2 regions of the Gordonia sp. 852002-50395_SCH5434458 genome follow, and region 1 is predicted to be linked to the other one. Evidence: predicted binding sites of a transcription regulator. Region 1 holds the regulator's gene; the other holds the start of a gene.

Region 1 (7,745 bases):
TTCATGGGCTACCTCGCACTGTGGCGCTACCTCCAGGAGAAACGACAGGAACTGTCCGGCAACCAGTTCCGCCGCACCTGCGAGCGCGAGTTCCTCCACTACCTCCGCATCCGCGAATGGCAGGATCTGCACCGACAGCTACGGCGCATCGTCGACGATCTCGGCTGGTCGACGAACGACGCCGGAACATCGAAAGAGTCTGGGGCGTCAAAAGAGTCTGGGGCGTCGAAAGAGTCTGGGGCGTCGAAAGAGTCTGGGGCGTCGAAGACTTCCGGCGAGGCCGAGGCGTCGCACCACACCGATGCGATCCACCAGGCGATACTGTCCGGGCTCCTGAGCAACATCGCCGCGCGAAACGCCGAGGGTCGGGAGTACACCGGCGCACGCAACACGACCCTGATGATCTTCCCCGGCTCGTCACTCTCCAAGAAGCCGCCCGCGTTCCTGATGGCCGCCGAGATCCTGGAAACGTCACGACTTTTCGCGCACACCGTCGCGGGAATCGACCCGCTGTGGGCCGAACGACTCGCAGGCGACCTGGTCAAACGCACATACAGCGAGCCGCACTGGTCGTCGAAGCGCGGTGCGACGATGGCATACGAACGTGCGACGCTCTACGGCGTCCCGTTGGTGGCCCGACGCCGCGTCGACTACGGCCCCATCGACCCCGCGGCGGCGCGCGACATGTTCATCCGGCACGCCCTCGTCGAAGGCGATTGGAAGACGAATCATCCGTTCTTCGAACGCAATCGGGCGCTGCTGTCCGACGCCGCCGAAGTCGAACACCGTGCCCGACGCCGCGACGTGGTGATCACCGAAGACCAACTGTTCGACTTTTACGACCATCGCATCGGCGCCGAGGTCACCTCGGCACGCCACTTCGACACGTGGTGGAAGAAGGCGCGCCGAGCCGACCAGGCGCTGCTCGACCTCACCCCGGAAGACGTCGCCGCCGACGTCCACGTCGCCGATGCCGACTATCCCGGCGAGTGGCAACAGGGCGATACCCGCTACCGTCTGCGCTACCGGTTCGAGCCCGGCGCGCCCGATGACGGTGTGTCCGTACTCATTCCGCGTCCACTGCTGCGGCACGTGCGCCCTGCTGGTTTTGACTGGCTGGTCCCGGGAATGCGCAGCGAACTCGCCACCGAGTTGATCAAGACACTTCCCAAGACCATCCGCAAAACGATGGCCCCTGCCGGGCGATTCGCCGATCTCGCGCTGTCTCGCCTCACCCCACGCCGAGAGCCACTCACCACCGGCCTCGCGCGTGAACTGGCGACGATCACCGGGCAGACGATTGCGGCCGACGACTTCGCTCCCGAGCGACTCCCCGCCTACCTTCGGATGAACTTCGTCGTGATCGACGAGCGAGAGGAGTCGGTCGCCACCGGCAAGTCCCTCGCCGACCTCCGTCGACGCGTCGAGGGCGACGCGCCCGCGCCGACGCCGCGTCGGGTGTACACGACGTGGACGGCCGACGGAATCGGAACACTTGCCGAGTCGAGCGTCGATACCGTTGCCGGACAACAGATCACACGCTATCCGTCACTCGAGGTTGTCGACGGAGAGCGCAACCGTGGGGTGGCACGGACGCTCGCGACGTCGGACGCACAACGCCGTACGCAACTGCACGGTGCCGTCATCGAACTGCTCGACCACGCGATCGCGCCACTCTCACGCAAGATCAGCGCCGGGCTCGACCCGGCCGATCGACTGGCACTGAGTCAGAGTCCCTACGCATCGCCCGACGCGCTGTATTCCGACTGCACCCGCAGGGCGATTCGCGACATCGCTCCCGCAACAGTCGATCTGGGCTCGATCCGCACGCCGTCGGCCTTCGACGAGCTCGTCTCGACACTGCGACCGCGCATCTCAGCGGCGGCGCCGGAGTACTTCGCACTCGCCGTCGAGGTCTTGCGCGAGGTGGCTCCCCTACGTGCCGAGATCGACCGCCATTCAGGTCAAACAGCATGCGACGACGTCGCCGAACAGTTCAGCAATCTGGTCTTCGACGGATTCGTCCTGGCCACGGCACGCGAACACCTGCAGCACGTTCCGCGATACCTGACCGCCGCACGGCAGCGTCTCGAGCAACTCCCTGCCGCAGCCACTCGCGACCGCGATGGAATGGCCGCCATCGACAGGGTCACCGAGCGCTGGAACCAGCGCCTGACTCAGCTTCCCGAATCGCGCCGAGACGCCGTCAGCGAGGAAGCGCAGTGGATTGTCGAGGAACTTCGGGTCAGCCTCTTCGCCCAGAAGCTCGGGACCGCCTATCCCATTTCGGAGAAGCGGGCGCTACGAGCTCTTGACCGACTCGGTTGAGACCGGACGCGCTGGACTGGTCGCTGAGTCGGCTGTGGGCGGGGTGTCGAGGTCGTCTGCGCCTTCGTGGGAACCGGTGAGGTTGCCCTGGAGGTCGTCGATCTCACGCTGGAAGTCTTCGAGCGAATCGAATGAGCGATAGACCGAGGCGAAACGTAGATATGCCACCTCGTCGAGGTCGCGCAGCGGGCCGAGAATGGCCAGACCGACCTCGTTGCTGGGGATCTCAGCGGAACCCGACGATCTCACCGCGTCTTCGACCTGCTGAGCCAACTGTGCGAGATCGTCTTCGTTCACGTGACGTCCCTGGCACGCGCGGCGCACCCCGCGCATCACCTTTTCTCTGCTGAACGGCTCGGTCACTCCGTTGCGCTTCACGACTGCCAGAACAGCACTCTCAACCGTGGAGAAACGTCGCCCACATTCGCTGCACGCGCGACGTCGGCGGATCGCCTGCCCCTCATCGGCGACACGCGAATCGACGACCTTGGTGTCTTCGTTCTTGCAAAACGGGCAGCGCATGTAGTCCTCGTGCGAATCTCGGGACGCAGCGGCTCCGTCGATCTGGCTTGGTCCGATCGTCTGACGACCGGCGGAAGCGAGACCGCAGCGGTGACCGTGTCGGTTTCCGACTGGACCCTGTGACATCGAGAATACCGCCAGCGCTCAGCGGTACGCGGGTGTGACCAGCGGTTGGCCAACGCGCAGCCCGCTCGACGGCAGATCGTTGAGGTCAATGATCTCGTCGATGACGGTCTGACGCGGCATATCGGGCGCGACCCGCGCCGCGATCGAGCTCAGCGATTCACCGGAACGCACGTGGACCACCTGCGTGGAGGTCGACGACGGCATGCTCGCCCGCTGGTAGTCGGCACCGACGGTCCCGACGACCCACACGGTCAGCGCCAACCCGACTCCGGCGAGCACCGCCAAGACCGCTGCGCGCCGGCGACGGGCAGCCACCATCTCGCCGACGCCACCGGCGCATCGCGTGCCTGCCGGACGTGTAGAGGTGCCGTGATCGAACGCAATCCGACGTCGGCGCTGCGGCGAGACGTCCGCGCCGGCCCGTCGGACCTCACTTGTTCGAACATGTCCCGCCACACGCAGCTCTTCGCTACGCACGGCATTCGACGATGCGCGTCCACTGACCACCGTGGCGCGGTGAACTCGAGAACGCGTCGTCGACGCAGGTCGGGGCGTTGCAGATCGGGTGGTCGGCGGTGTTGCCGCGGATGCACTCGACGGGCTGGGAATCGTGCGGGTCACCGGGTTGGTCATCAAGCTGGTCATCGCTACCTCCAATGGTCGATCAAGCGTTCGATGCACTGATGTTCGAGTTCTACCAGAGGGGTCCGACAAAGTCCTGCGACACGTCGAACAAATGTTTGATGTTGTCAGTGGCCTCCGCTACTGTCGGCGCCAGACGATGGATGAAAGACGCACCCCACCACCTGCTCCACAACAGCAGCCGGTTCACAACAGCAGCCGCATCAACATCAGGAAGGACGGAACCGATGACAGAGAAGTCACGACGCAGCCCGACGTCGCCCAAGGGCAACGGTCGCAGCGTCGAAGGCAAGAAGAGCGGAGGCGGCGAGGAGACACCGATCCATCCGGCCGTCGCCGAGGCAACACTCACCGATCGCCAGCGTGGCGTCCTCGATGTGATCCGAAAGTCGGTACGCGAGCGTGGATATCCGCCGAGCATCCGAGAGATCGGCGACGCCGTCGGCCTCACGTCCACCTCATCAGTGGCACACCAGTTGCGCACTCTCGAGCGCAAGGGCCTGCTGAAGCGCGACGCCAACCGTCCGCGAGCGGTCAACGTCTCCGAGGCTCCCGATGCACATCACTCCGATGCCATCAACGGAGATCTCCCGACCCCCACGTTCGTTCCGGTACTCGGCCGTATCGCGGCGGGCGGTCCGATTCTCGCGGAGGAGGCGGTCGAAGACGTCTTCCCGCTCCCGCGTGAGCTCGTCGGTGAGGGCTCGTTGTTCCTGCTGCGCGTCGTCGGCGAATCGATGATCGACGCCGCGATCTGCGACGGCGACTGGGTTGTCGTACGTCAGCAGAATGTCGCCGACAACGGCGACATCGTCGCAGCGATGATCGACGGCGAGGCGACGGTGAAGACCTTCAAACGCAAAGACGGCCACGTCTGGCTGATGCCGCACAACCCGCTCTTCGATCCGATCCCCGGCGACGACGCCGCCATCCTCGGCAAGGTCGTGACGGTCATGCGCCGGGTGTGATGCGCTGAACCGGGCCCCGCAGGTCATTGACCAGCGGGGTCTGTATCAGTGGTCGAGTTTTTCGGCTGCGGCACGTCGGGCGAGTGCCGGACTCGAGGTGGCAAGCGCGGCAGCGGCCGCGGCTCGGCACTGCTCCATGGTCACCGTCGACAGCTTCGCCCCGACTGCTGCTGTCGCCGCCGGAGCCGCCGACAGCGAGGTGACTCCCAGTCCGACGAGCACACACGCGAGCGACGGGTCGGCCGCGGCCTCACCACAGACGCCGACGGGTTTGCCCTGCTGGGCGCCGGCGGTCGCGACCTGCGAGATGAGTGCGAGCACCGCGGGTTGCCACGGGTCGGTCAGTTCGGCAAGTTCTGCCGACATCCGGTCGGCGGCCATCGTGTACTGCGTGAGGTCGTTGGTTCCGATCGACACGAAGTCGACCTCGGCCAGGATCGCCGGCGCCAGAATTGCCGCTGCAGGGATCTCGATCATCACGCCGGCCGTCAGACCACGCTGACGGACGAGATCGGCGAACTGTGCAGCCTCTGCGGCCGTGGCGATCATCGGTGCCATGACCCACGGCGTCGTGCCGGATGCTTCTGCCGCGCGCGCGATCGCGTCGAGTTGAGTTCGCACGATTTCGGGGTGGTCATCGCCGATTCTGTTACCGCGCACGCCGAGTGCGGGGTTCGCCTCGTCCGGGTGCTCGATGAAGGCCAGCGGCTTGTCCGAGCCGGCGTCGAGCGTTCTGATGACGACTTTTTGGCCCGCGAACGCCTCGAACACGTCGCGGTACAGACGTGTCTGCTCGTCGACATCGGGTTCCTCTGCCCGGTCGAGAAATGCCAACTCGGTGCGGAACAGCCCGATCCCCTCGACCGGCGCATCGGCCGCGCGACGCGCCGACACACCATCGGCGACATTCGCCAGGATGGCGACGTCGGTGCCGTCAGCAGTCCGGCCAGGGCCACGCCACGCAGCAACAAGCGCTGCCTCCGCAACACTGCGCTCGACGAGTTCGCGCGCCTCGGACTCCTCCGGTTCGACGGTGATCGACCCCGCACCGCCGTCGAGCAAAACCATTGTGCCGCTGGTGATCTCACTCAATCGAGCCACGGCGACCACGCACGGGATGCCCAATTGACGCGCGATGATGGCGGTATGACTGGTCGGTCCGCCGAGACGCGTGGCCAGCCCGACGATCACAGCGGGATCGAGCCCCGCGGTATCCGCGGGAGCGAGGTCGTCCGCGAAGAGGATCGACGGTTGGCTCGGCGTCGGAATTCCCGGCTCCGGCCGGCCGAGCAACTCGGCGACCACCCGGTCACGCACGTCGTTGAGGTCGGTGATCCGCTCTGCCATCAACCCGCCGAGTTTGGCGAACATCTCGGAGAACTGCGCCGTGGCCGCGACTGCGGCAGCAGGTGCCGACGCCCCCTTCGCGACACGGGACTTTGCCGCACCGATCCATCCCCGATCCTCGGCCAACCCGGCGGTCGCGGCAAGAACCTCGGCCGCAGCTCCCGACGCGTGTGATGCGCGATCACGCAGTCTGCCCGCGACGACTGCCGCGGCGGCGACGAGACGTTCCGACTCCGTGTCCCGCTCGCCCTCGGCGAGGACGCGATCAGTGCCGAGTGACGTCTCGTCGTACTCGACGCGCCCACCCGGCCACAACACCGGCCCGTAGGCAAACCCCGCGACGACGGGTGTTCCCGTCAACTCTCCCTGACCGTTCATGGTGACCCGATTCTCCGTTACCAGGTGATTCTCCATTGCGTCTGCTGCCTTCCGGGTCGATCGGCCGGGTGCGGTGATCTGTGAGGAATACCCGGCGTCGTGAATTTCTGTGATCAAAGTTACTCGAAACGCTTGACTTGTCAACACACACGGGCGTAAACACAGATATATCAACATCGAATCCCACACAGAACCAATCACGCGGTGATCCACAGAACACAGATCCGACAGAACACAGATCCGCAGAAGCCAGATCCACAGAACACAGACCCCACAGATGGTTCGCCGGAAGGTGAGCCACACACCACAGATCGGAGTCGACAGGTGTACGCCGAAGAGCGACAGCGAGCAATAGCCGATCAGGTGCGCGCGCACGGTCGCGCATCCGTGACAGCTCTCGCCGACAGGTTCGACGTGACGAGTGAAACCGTGCGCCGCGACCTCGCAGTGCTCGAGCGCAGCGGTAGCGTGCAGCGCGTCCACGGCGGAGCAGTCAAGGCCGGGACGGTCGAGGTAGTCAACGAGCTGGGACTCGCCCAACGCGAGTCCTCCCACACCGCAGAGAAGGCAGCGATCGCCCGCGCTGCGATTCGGTTTCTGCCCTCGGACGGTGGATCGGTCATCTTCGATGCCGGAACCACTACCTACCAGGCCGCCAAGCTGCTGCCCGCCGATCGCAGGCTCACGGTGATCTCGACGAGCCTCCAGCTCGGGCAGGCCCTCACCGCACACGAACGGGCCACCCTGCTCATGGTCGGCGGTCGGGTCCGTGGGCTCACGCAGGCTGCGGTCGGCGCCGAGACCGTCGCAGCACTCGGAAAGATGCGGGCATCTGTTGCCTTCGTCGGCACGAATGGGATCAGTGAGGGCCACGGCCTGTCCACCCCCGACGCGGAAGAAGCCTCGGTCAAGTCGGCCATCGTGGCTGCCGCGCAGCGCGTCGTGGTGCTGGCCGACTCGTCGAAGATGGGTCGCGAGGACTTCAGCTCGTTCGCTCCGCTCGACGAGGTGGACGTCCTGATCACCGACGACGGCATCGACCCCGAGTTCTCGGCGGCGCTCTCGGCACACGGCATCGAGGTCGTGATCGCATGATCCTCACAGTCACAGCCAACCCGAGTCTCGACCGCACCCTGGAGATCACAGGACCGTTGATGCGGGGCGAGGTGCAACGCAGTACCTCCACCCGGGTCGAGCCCGGCGGCAAGGGCGTCAACGTGTCCCGCGTCGTCGCGGAAGCCGGCATCCCCACCGTCGCGGTACTACCCGCGCACGCCGACGACCCGCTGCTCACGGCCCTCGACGCCGTCGCACTGCCGTACCGCACGGTCGACATCGACGGTCAGATCCGAACCAATATCACGGTGGCCGAGAACGACGGGACGACCACGAAGATCAATGCGCCCGGTCACACCCTCACGCCTGCAGAACTCG
Region 2 (7,745 bases), on a different contig from region 1:
ACATGAACTCGTTGGCCACGCGCACCTCACCCGGCTCGAGATCGTCGAGAACGACTGTCACGGTGCGGAAATCGGACTGCTTCGGCCATCCGACCGGACGGGACACCAACTGGATCTGGGTACTGGTTGCGGTCATGTCTCCACTCTCCTCGGTGTGCGTGCGCAGTCAAGGCACATTCTGGTTCAGGGCACATTCTGGACTGTTCATTGCACTATAGGCATAGTAGAATGATCGTTGCAAAATCAGTGCGAGGAGGCAGCCGTGGGACGCACAGCAACGTTCGATTCGACCGAACTCATCGCTTCTGCTCGAGACCTGTTCTGGCAGAAGGGTTTCAGCGACGTCTCGGTTGCCGACGTCGAGTCCGCGTCAGGTGTCGGCCGCTCCAGCATCTATCACGCGTTCGGCAGCATGCGCGGACTGTTCGACGCCGCGGTCGACGACTACCTGACCACCATCGTCACACCGCTGCTGACCGAGCTGAACCGCGACGACGTGCACCCCGACGCCATCTGCTCGTACCTCTCGGAACTGCGCGACGCCATCACGGCAGCGTCGGCGGCCGACGCTGCGACGCCGTCGGGATGCCTCATACTCACCGCGTCGGCGACACCGATCGGCGCCGACGATGCGGTGCACAGCGTCATCGAGAACTATCGGGCGATGTTGTCCGACGCTGTCCGACGCGGCATCGCGGCACGCATGCCCGACGCGTCGTCGAACATCGTCGACCATCACACACGACTCACCGTCGCCGCGATCATCGCTGCGCAGTGCCTCGCGCGCATCAATCCCGACGAAGCGGCACGCACGGTCGACGCAGCGACCAGCGCACTCGGCACGTCTGCGTAGCGCGCGAACTCACAGCGGTAGGCCCTGCTCCAGCAGGTCGATCGCCTCGAGAAGCGTCTCGAGGAATCTGCCGTCGCGCACGTCCTCGGTGCCGTTGGCGATGTGGAACATCATGCCGCCGACCGCCGCGATGAAGACGCGTAACCGTGGATTGTCGCGCTCCACGCCGAGATAGTCGGCGATGAAATCTGCCGCCTCCGAGATCGCGCGGTCGGATTCGATCTGATTGACCAGCAGCAGCGCGGGCTCGGACTGGATGAGCTTCATGCGAGCCGGGTCCGACGCCCAGTCGTCGGCCAACACCAACTCGACCAGTCCCCGCACCATCGCGCGGAGCAGATCGAATCGGCCGAGCCCCGGCGGGATTGCCTCGAGGACCGCCTGCCACTCGTCGTCGAGGTCATCGCTGATGACCACCTGCTCCTTGGATTGGAAGTAACGGAAGAAGGTGGTGTGCGAGACGTCGGCCGCCTCGGCGATCTGGGCGACCGTCGTCTGGGCGTAGCCGTTGGCGTCGAAGAGTTCCATCGCCGCCGCCCTGGTACGACGTTTGTGCTTCTCGCGCAACCCGATCGGCGGCACCGGGGCGGCTGGCGCATGCGAGACCGAGGCGGGCGCGGAAGCCATCGCTGCCGTACTCGTCGCCTCGGTCATCGCAGTGCTCTCCCTATCTACTCTTTATCCCAGTCCGCTCAACTCGACGCCGCGGCCACCTCGCGAGGTTCGTCGGTGCTCGCCTGCGGGATGCCTCGGTCGCGCACCTTCTCACCCTCGATGTCGAGGTTGGGAACCAGCTTGTCCAGCCATCGTGGCAGACCCCATGCCCTATCGCCCAGCAAAGTGATCACAGCGGGCACGACCATCATGCGAATGATGAAGGCGTCGAACAGGACCGCTGTTGCCAGCGAGAAGCCGAGCATCTTGGCCGTCGTGTCGGGCGAGAGCATGAACGCGGCGAACACGCTGATCATGATGATCGCCGCCGATGTGACGACACGCGCACCGTGCCGGTAGCCGGCGATGATCGCGTCCTTCGCACTCATCCCGTGGATGTACTCCTCGCGTATTCGCGTCACCAGGAACACCTGGTAGTCCATCGCGAGGCCGAACACCACGCCGATCAGGAAGATCGGGAGGAACGACAGGATCGGCTTGGTGTTGTCGATCAGACCGAACCAACCCTCTTGGAAGATCGCGACCGTCACACCGAACGTCGCCAACACCGAGAAGATGAAGCCGATCGTTCCGATCAGCGGGACCCAGATCGACCGGAACACCGCGATCATGATCAGGAATGCCAACCCGACCACCACGATCAGATATGGGATCAGCGCCTTGTCGAGTTTGGCGGACAGGTCGGACATGATCGCCGTCTGGCCACCGACGTGCAGCTCTGCCCCCGCCCGCTGAGCCTCGGGGCTGAACGCGCGGATCTGCTCCATGAGGTCGTGCGTCGCCTGATCCGACGGCGCGCTCTCGGGCGTCACCGAGATCAGCGCGGCGGTTGCCCCGACATTCGGCTGCGGTGTGCCGTTGCCCAGCCACGTCATCGTCGACGCATTGGCGACGTCGGGCAGCGACTTGATGTGCGCGACGGTCTCGGTGGCAGCCTTCTCCACCGTGCCGTCCTCGGAGTGCAGCACGACGAGCAGCGGGCCGTTGATGCCCTCACCGAAGCCGCGCTGCAGCAGCGCCTGGGCGGGGGCCTCGTCGTCGCTGGAGAGCGAGAGTCCCAGTTGCAGCTTGCCGACCGGGATCGCCGCGAGCACCAGCACCGCGAGACCCGCGACGATGAACGGGATCGGTCGTCGAACCACCATGCGGCCGAAGCGAACTCCGTTGGTGTCGGCGGTGTCGGATTCTTCTGCGTGCTTGATCCACGGGATGCGCGGGGTGAACGCGAAACGTCCGACGGCGCCGAGCAGCGCGGGGATCAGGGTGAGCGCGGCGATCACGGCCATGAACACCGCGACGGCGGCGCCCGCCCCCATCTGGGTGATCAGCGGGATCCCGACCACCATCAGCGCGACGACAGCGATGATCACGGTCAAACCGGCGAAGACCACCGCGGAGCCTGCCGTACCGACCGCGCGACCCGCGGCGTCGGCCCTGTCTCCGCCGCGTTTCACCTCGCCGCGGTAGCGCGAGACGATGAACAGCGCGTAGTCGATCGACACGGCGATGCCGAGCATGGTGACGATCGCGGTCGCGGTCTCGTTGACCGTCATGACCTCGGCGCTCAGCCGCAGCAGCATGATGGTGATCATCACGCCCATCAGTCCGGTGATCAGCGGGATGAACGCGGCGACCAGCGCCCCGAAGGCGACGATCATCACCACGAAGGCGACAGCGAAACCGATCAGCTCGGCCTTGCCGCCCGCCTCCATGACACTCATCAGCGAGCCCGTGGCCTCGACCTGCAGGCCATTGCCCCGATGCTTCTCGAGGATGTCGGTCAACTGCTTCTTGTTCTCGACGGTGAGGTCGGTCAGCTCGATGTTCTGCCGCACCTGGATCAAACCGACCTTGCCGCCGTCACCGAGAACCGACGACGCGAGCTCGGGTTTGGCCGCGGCGACGGTGACCGGGTTCAGCACCGTTGCCTTGTCGGTGAGGTCGGGCAGGGTGTGCAGGTCGGCGACGAGTGCGTCGATCTGACCGGAATGGGCGGCCAGCCCGTCGTCCGCGGCGACGAGGACGCTGGTCGACGCCTGCGATTGCTGCTTCATCGCCTCGGGGAAGTACTCCTCGACCTGCGAGGTCGCGGTCCCGGAGTCGGTTCCTGGAAGCTCGAAGTCTTTCGCGAACTTCGGATTCAACGCGCCCACTAGCCCGATGAGCAACGCGGCGATGACCACCCAGGCCCCGATCACCCACCACTTGTGGCGGAACGAGAACCGTCCCACCCGAAACAACAACGACGCCATCTGTGCACTCCCTCGAGAAGACTCCGACATTCCGGTAGCAACTAAGAAGTGTTAGTTGCTAACACTTGTGCTCCGGTATACAGATCGTTCCGGCCGATGTGCCACCTCCGAGCCGCGATTGTGAGCGACGTCCCACGCGAGCGCCTGCGACTACATTGCGAACACACGTTCGATATCGGTGTAGGCTGACGTCCATGAGCGCAGGAGTCCAGGGATCGATCTTCGACCTCGACGCCGAGTCACCGCGGCTGCGCGATCTCGGATCGCACGTCGAGCGTCGAGTCCTGACCAACGGCGCGTGGGTAGATCTGCGGCCGGGATGGATCGCAGGCAGCACCGACCTCTTCGACGCTCTGCGCGACGTCGTTCCGTGGCGGGCAGAGCGTCGTCGGATGTACGACAGGGTTGTCGACGTCCCGCGTCTGGTCTGCAATTACCAGGCGAGTGACGAACTCCCCGACCCGTTACTCGCCGACGCGCGAGCGGCCCTGACAGCGCATTACCGCGACGAGTTGCGCGAGGGCTTCGTGACCGCGGGCCTGTGCCTGTATCGCGACGGGTCGGATTCGGTTGCGTGGCACGGCGACCGGTTCGGGCGTGGCGCCACGCACGACACGATGGTCGCGATCGTCTCCCTCGGCTCACCGCGCCCGTTGGCACTGCGTCCGCGCGGAGGCGGAGCGTCGTTGAAATTCACGTTGTCGGCGGGCGATCTGTTGGTGATGGGCGGGAGTTGTCAACGCACCTGGGAGCACGCGGTGCCGAAAGTCCGCGGCGTCGGGGCGCGAATGAGCGTGCAGTTCCGCCCACCCGGCGTGTGGTGAGCGGGAGACTCCCAGAAGATCTTTGGAACCCAAAGATTTTTGGAACCTTTGCCCCCTTGGGTGCGTCAGAGTCTGTGCCGTCGGTGCCAGCCGACGGGAACATCTGACCGTGACATCAGGGGGACCGACACGTGACAGCACCTCAACTGCCGCTCGATGGCATGGCGGATGTCATCGGAGAAGGTTTGGCCGAACTCCTCAACAGAGCGAGGAAGCCGGACCGCGAGGACAGCACCCCTACTCCTGGACCCGGCCCTAATCGATCAGACACTGACCAATCCTCCTCTGCCCGAGCACCTTTCGGTGTTCGACCCGAGGAGATCGAACAGACCGCGAGTGCATGGCGACGTGAATCGAAGGTCGTGGCGGATCTGAAACTCGACGCGCTGTCGTCGGTGTCCGGTGCGATGAGTGACGTGACGACGGCACTTCACTCGGCGTCGACCTCGGCGGTTCCGACGATCGCCTCGATCTCGGCTCGACTTGCGACACTGGCCGATTCGCTCGTCACGTTCAACGCCATGGCGATCGATCGCGACGATCGCGCAGCGGCATCCCTACGCAGTGTGCCGACCCGCTGATGAAACCGACCATCTCAGCGGTGCGCGGATGGAGTACCAACGCGATCTCGGCCGCAGGCGCGGCCGCACAGGCCGCGGCTCAGACGCTCGACACGTCCCTCGCGGCAGTCGAGCGATCACTGAACGACGCCGCCTCGTGGCGAGGCGCAACCCACGACGCCGCGCAGATGCGGATCACCGAAGAACGCGACCACGCCTCCGAGGTACGTAATGTGCTGAACCAGATCGCCGACGAGGCCAAGGACGCCGCCACAGACATCGCCCATGCACGGGCGTATCTGATCCGCGAGGTCGACAACGCGATCGCCGACGGGTTCACCGTGTCCGACACCGGCGAGGTGACCCACGCCGATCCCGACGAGGACATGAACGCCTTCGTCCGCGAGAACCGGATCGCCATCGGCATCGACACCCTCACCGAATTCGACACCGACTACGGCCGTCGGATCGGCGAATTGGCATCCGACATCGCAGCCATGGTCAACGGACAGCCCGACGTCACGCTGCCCGGCGGCACCCGCGCCGACCCGGACCGGGTGGTCGCCGATCTGCGTAACCTACCCGCCGAACACCGACGCCAGTACCTGGAGTCAATGAGTCCCACCGACGTGCGTCGTCTGATCCAGGCCGATCCGAACGTCATGGGCAACCTCGACGGCGTGCCGTTCGACACCCGCGCCGATGCCAACGAGATCAACATCCGCACCGCACTGGCAGCGGAGATCGCAGCCGGACGTGGTGAGGGTCAACGCGCACAGATGCTGACCGACTTCCTGCGACAGAAGAACGACCCTGCCTCCGCGATCGACCGCGACAACGCAGGCGCCTACCTCGCCGACGACAACAAGACCGAGCGCAGATTCATCGCATTCGACAACACCGGCAACGGCCGGTTCATCGAGATGATCGGCACTTTCAACAAGGACACACGTAACGCTGCGGTGGTGGTACCCGGAACGAACAGCAACATGAATGGCAGCCTGCGCAACAGCAACTCCGCGTGGAACCTCGCAAAGCAAACCGACGGGCCGGTCTTCGTCTATATGAACGGTGAACTGCCGCAGAAGATGGGTTACGAGGGTGCGCCCTCCGCCGCGCTCGACGGACTGGAGGGCGGGCTGCGCGACGGCATGCCGGGTGCGCGGGACGGCATCCGGTCGGGGATGGAGAAGTCCTTGGACAATTCTGCAGCCGACCCCGTCTTCGCTCGCAGCATGGCACCGGGACTCGTCGATTTCGGTCGTGAACTCGACGCCGAGATCGCCCGCCACGCCCCCGACGCGAAGACCACGTTCATCGGCCACTCCTACGGGGGTTCGGTCGTCGGATCGGCCGAACAGTTGGGACTGCGCGCCGATCGGGTGATCTATGCGTCGTCGGCGGGCACCGGAGTGTTCGAGGGCGGGTGGGACAACGCCAATCCGCGCGTCGAGCGGTTCTCGATGACCGCACCGGGCGACCTCATCCAGGGCATCCAGTCGCTACCCGGCAACCCGCACGGCGCCGATCCCGACACCGCCCCTGGTGTGACGCGCATGGATTCGGGTTATTTCGGTGGTGACGGACAGCATCCCCGGCGGCTCGTGGAAGGCACCGCAGGCCACGGCGACTACTGGGACGACCCGAACTCCGATGCCTTCAACAACATCGCGCGCGTCATCGTCGGCGAGCAACCAACACCGTACGTCTATCGAGCACCAGACATGCCCCTCGTCGGGGCACTGAAGCACCTGCCGCCCGCGGTCCTGATCGACGTGCTCGGCCTTCCCGACATCCCGCTGCGCCTACCGAAATAAGCTGCGCGCGTTCACTTATCGGAGTGTTTGGACGAGCCCGTCGCCATCCGGATCGCGGGGCCGAGCAGTCCGGAGATCAACCCGCCGATCGACAACGGGGTCTGGCCGTCGAGGCCGATCGGGGCATACATCTCGGTGATCTCACTGCGCCCGCGCACCACTCGACGATCAACCGCCGTCCAGTGTTCGCTCTCGTCCTCCGACGCGTTTATCGCGTCGCCGCTGGCAAGAACCGGATACCGACCGCTGCGGGCCGCCTCCGACAGACGGGCACACTCGTTGACCGGGTCGCCGATCACGGTGTACTCGTAGCGCCGTTCGGCACCGATGTTGCCGGCGAACACGGTTCCGTAGGAAACCCCGATCCCCCACCGGATCTCGAGCGCCTCGGTCAGGCCCCTGGCGAGGTCGCGCGCGGCGGCGAGTGCCGCGGCCGCGGGGTCGTCGAGTTCGACAGGGGCACCGAACACAGCAAGCGCCGCGTCGCCCTCGAATTTGTTGACGAAGCCGCCGTGTCTATCGACCACATCGGCGACAACGGAGAAGAACGAGTTGAGCAGCGCCGCGGTATCTTCCGGCGCCCGATGCTCGGCCAGCGTCGTGGATCCGACGATGTCGACGAACAGCACCCCGACCTGACAGTTCGATCCGTGCATCCCTGCGCCGTGTTCGATGGCGAGTTGCGCGACGGTGTCGCCGACGTGCCGCGCGAACAGTTCACGCATCCGCTCACGTTCGTCGAGGCCCTCCACCATCTCGTTGAA

The links. The regulator LexA, encoded in region 1, represses DNA repair genes until DNA is damaged. The targets are predictions, from matches to a motif close to CGAACANNTGTTCG.
Region 2: the regulator LexA is predicted to act here: its motif matches at 3,939-3,952, upstream of A5785_RS09995 (alpha-ketoglutarate-dependent dioxygenase AlkB).

What each region holds. Positions count from the first base shown of each region.
Region 1 covers NZ_LZTC01000053.1:3,128-10,872, forward strand. The annotation lists gene hrpA (ATP-dependent RNA helicase HrpA) at 1-2,328, shown strand, start outside; gene nrdR (transcriptional regulator NrdR) at 2,302-2,850, opposite strand; gene A5785_RS23720 (LysM peptidoglycan-binding domain-containing protein) at 2,995-3,621, opposite strand; gene lexA (transcriptional repressor LexA) at 3,846-4,586, shown strand; gene ptsP (phosphoenolpyruvate--protein phosphotransferase) at 4,632-6,347, opposite strand; gene A5785_RS12680 (DeoR/GlpR family DNA-binding transcription regulator) at 6,636-7,406, shown strand; gene A5785_RS12685 (1-phosphofructokinase family hexose kinase) at 7,403-7,745, shown strand, end outside.
Region 2 covers NZ_LZTC01000041.1:48,807-56,551, forward strand. The annotation lists gene A5785_RS09975 (NADP-dependent oxidoreductase) at 1-136, opposite strand, end outside; gene A5785_RS09980 (TetR/AcrR family transcriptional regulator) at 263-853, shown strand; gene A5785_RS09985 (TetR family transcriptional regulator) at 863-1,507, opposite strand; gene A5785_RS09990 (MMPL family transporter) at 1,546-3,780, opposite strand; gene A5785_RS09995 (alpha-ketoglutarate-dependent dioxygenase AlkB) at 3,975-4,604, shown strand; gene A5785_RS10000 (hypothetical protein) at 4,967-5,185, shown strand; gene A5785_RS10005 (alpha/beta hydrolase) at 5,185-6,981, shown strand; gene A5785_RS10010 (adenylate/guanylate cyclase domain-containing protein) at 6,993-7,745, opposite strand, start outside.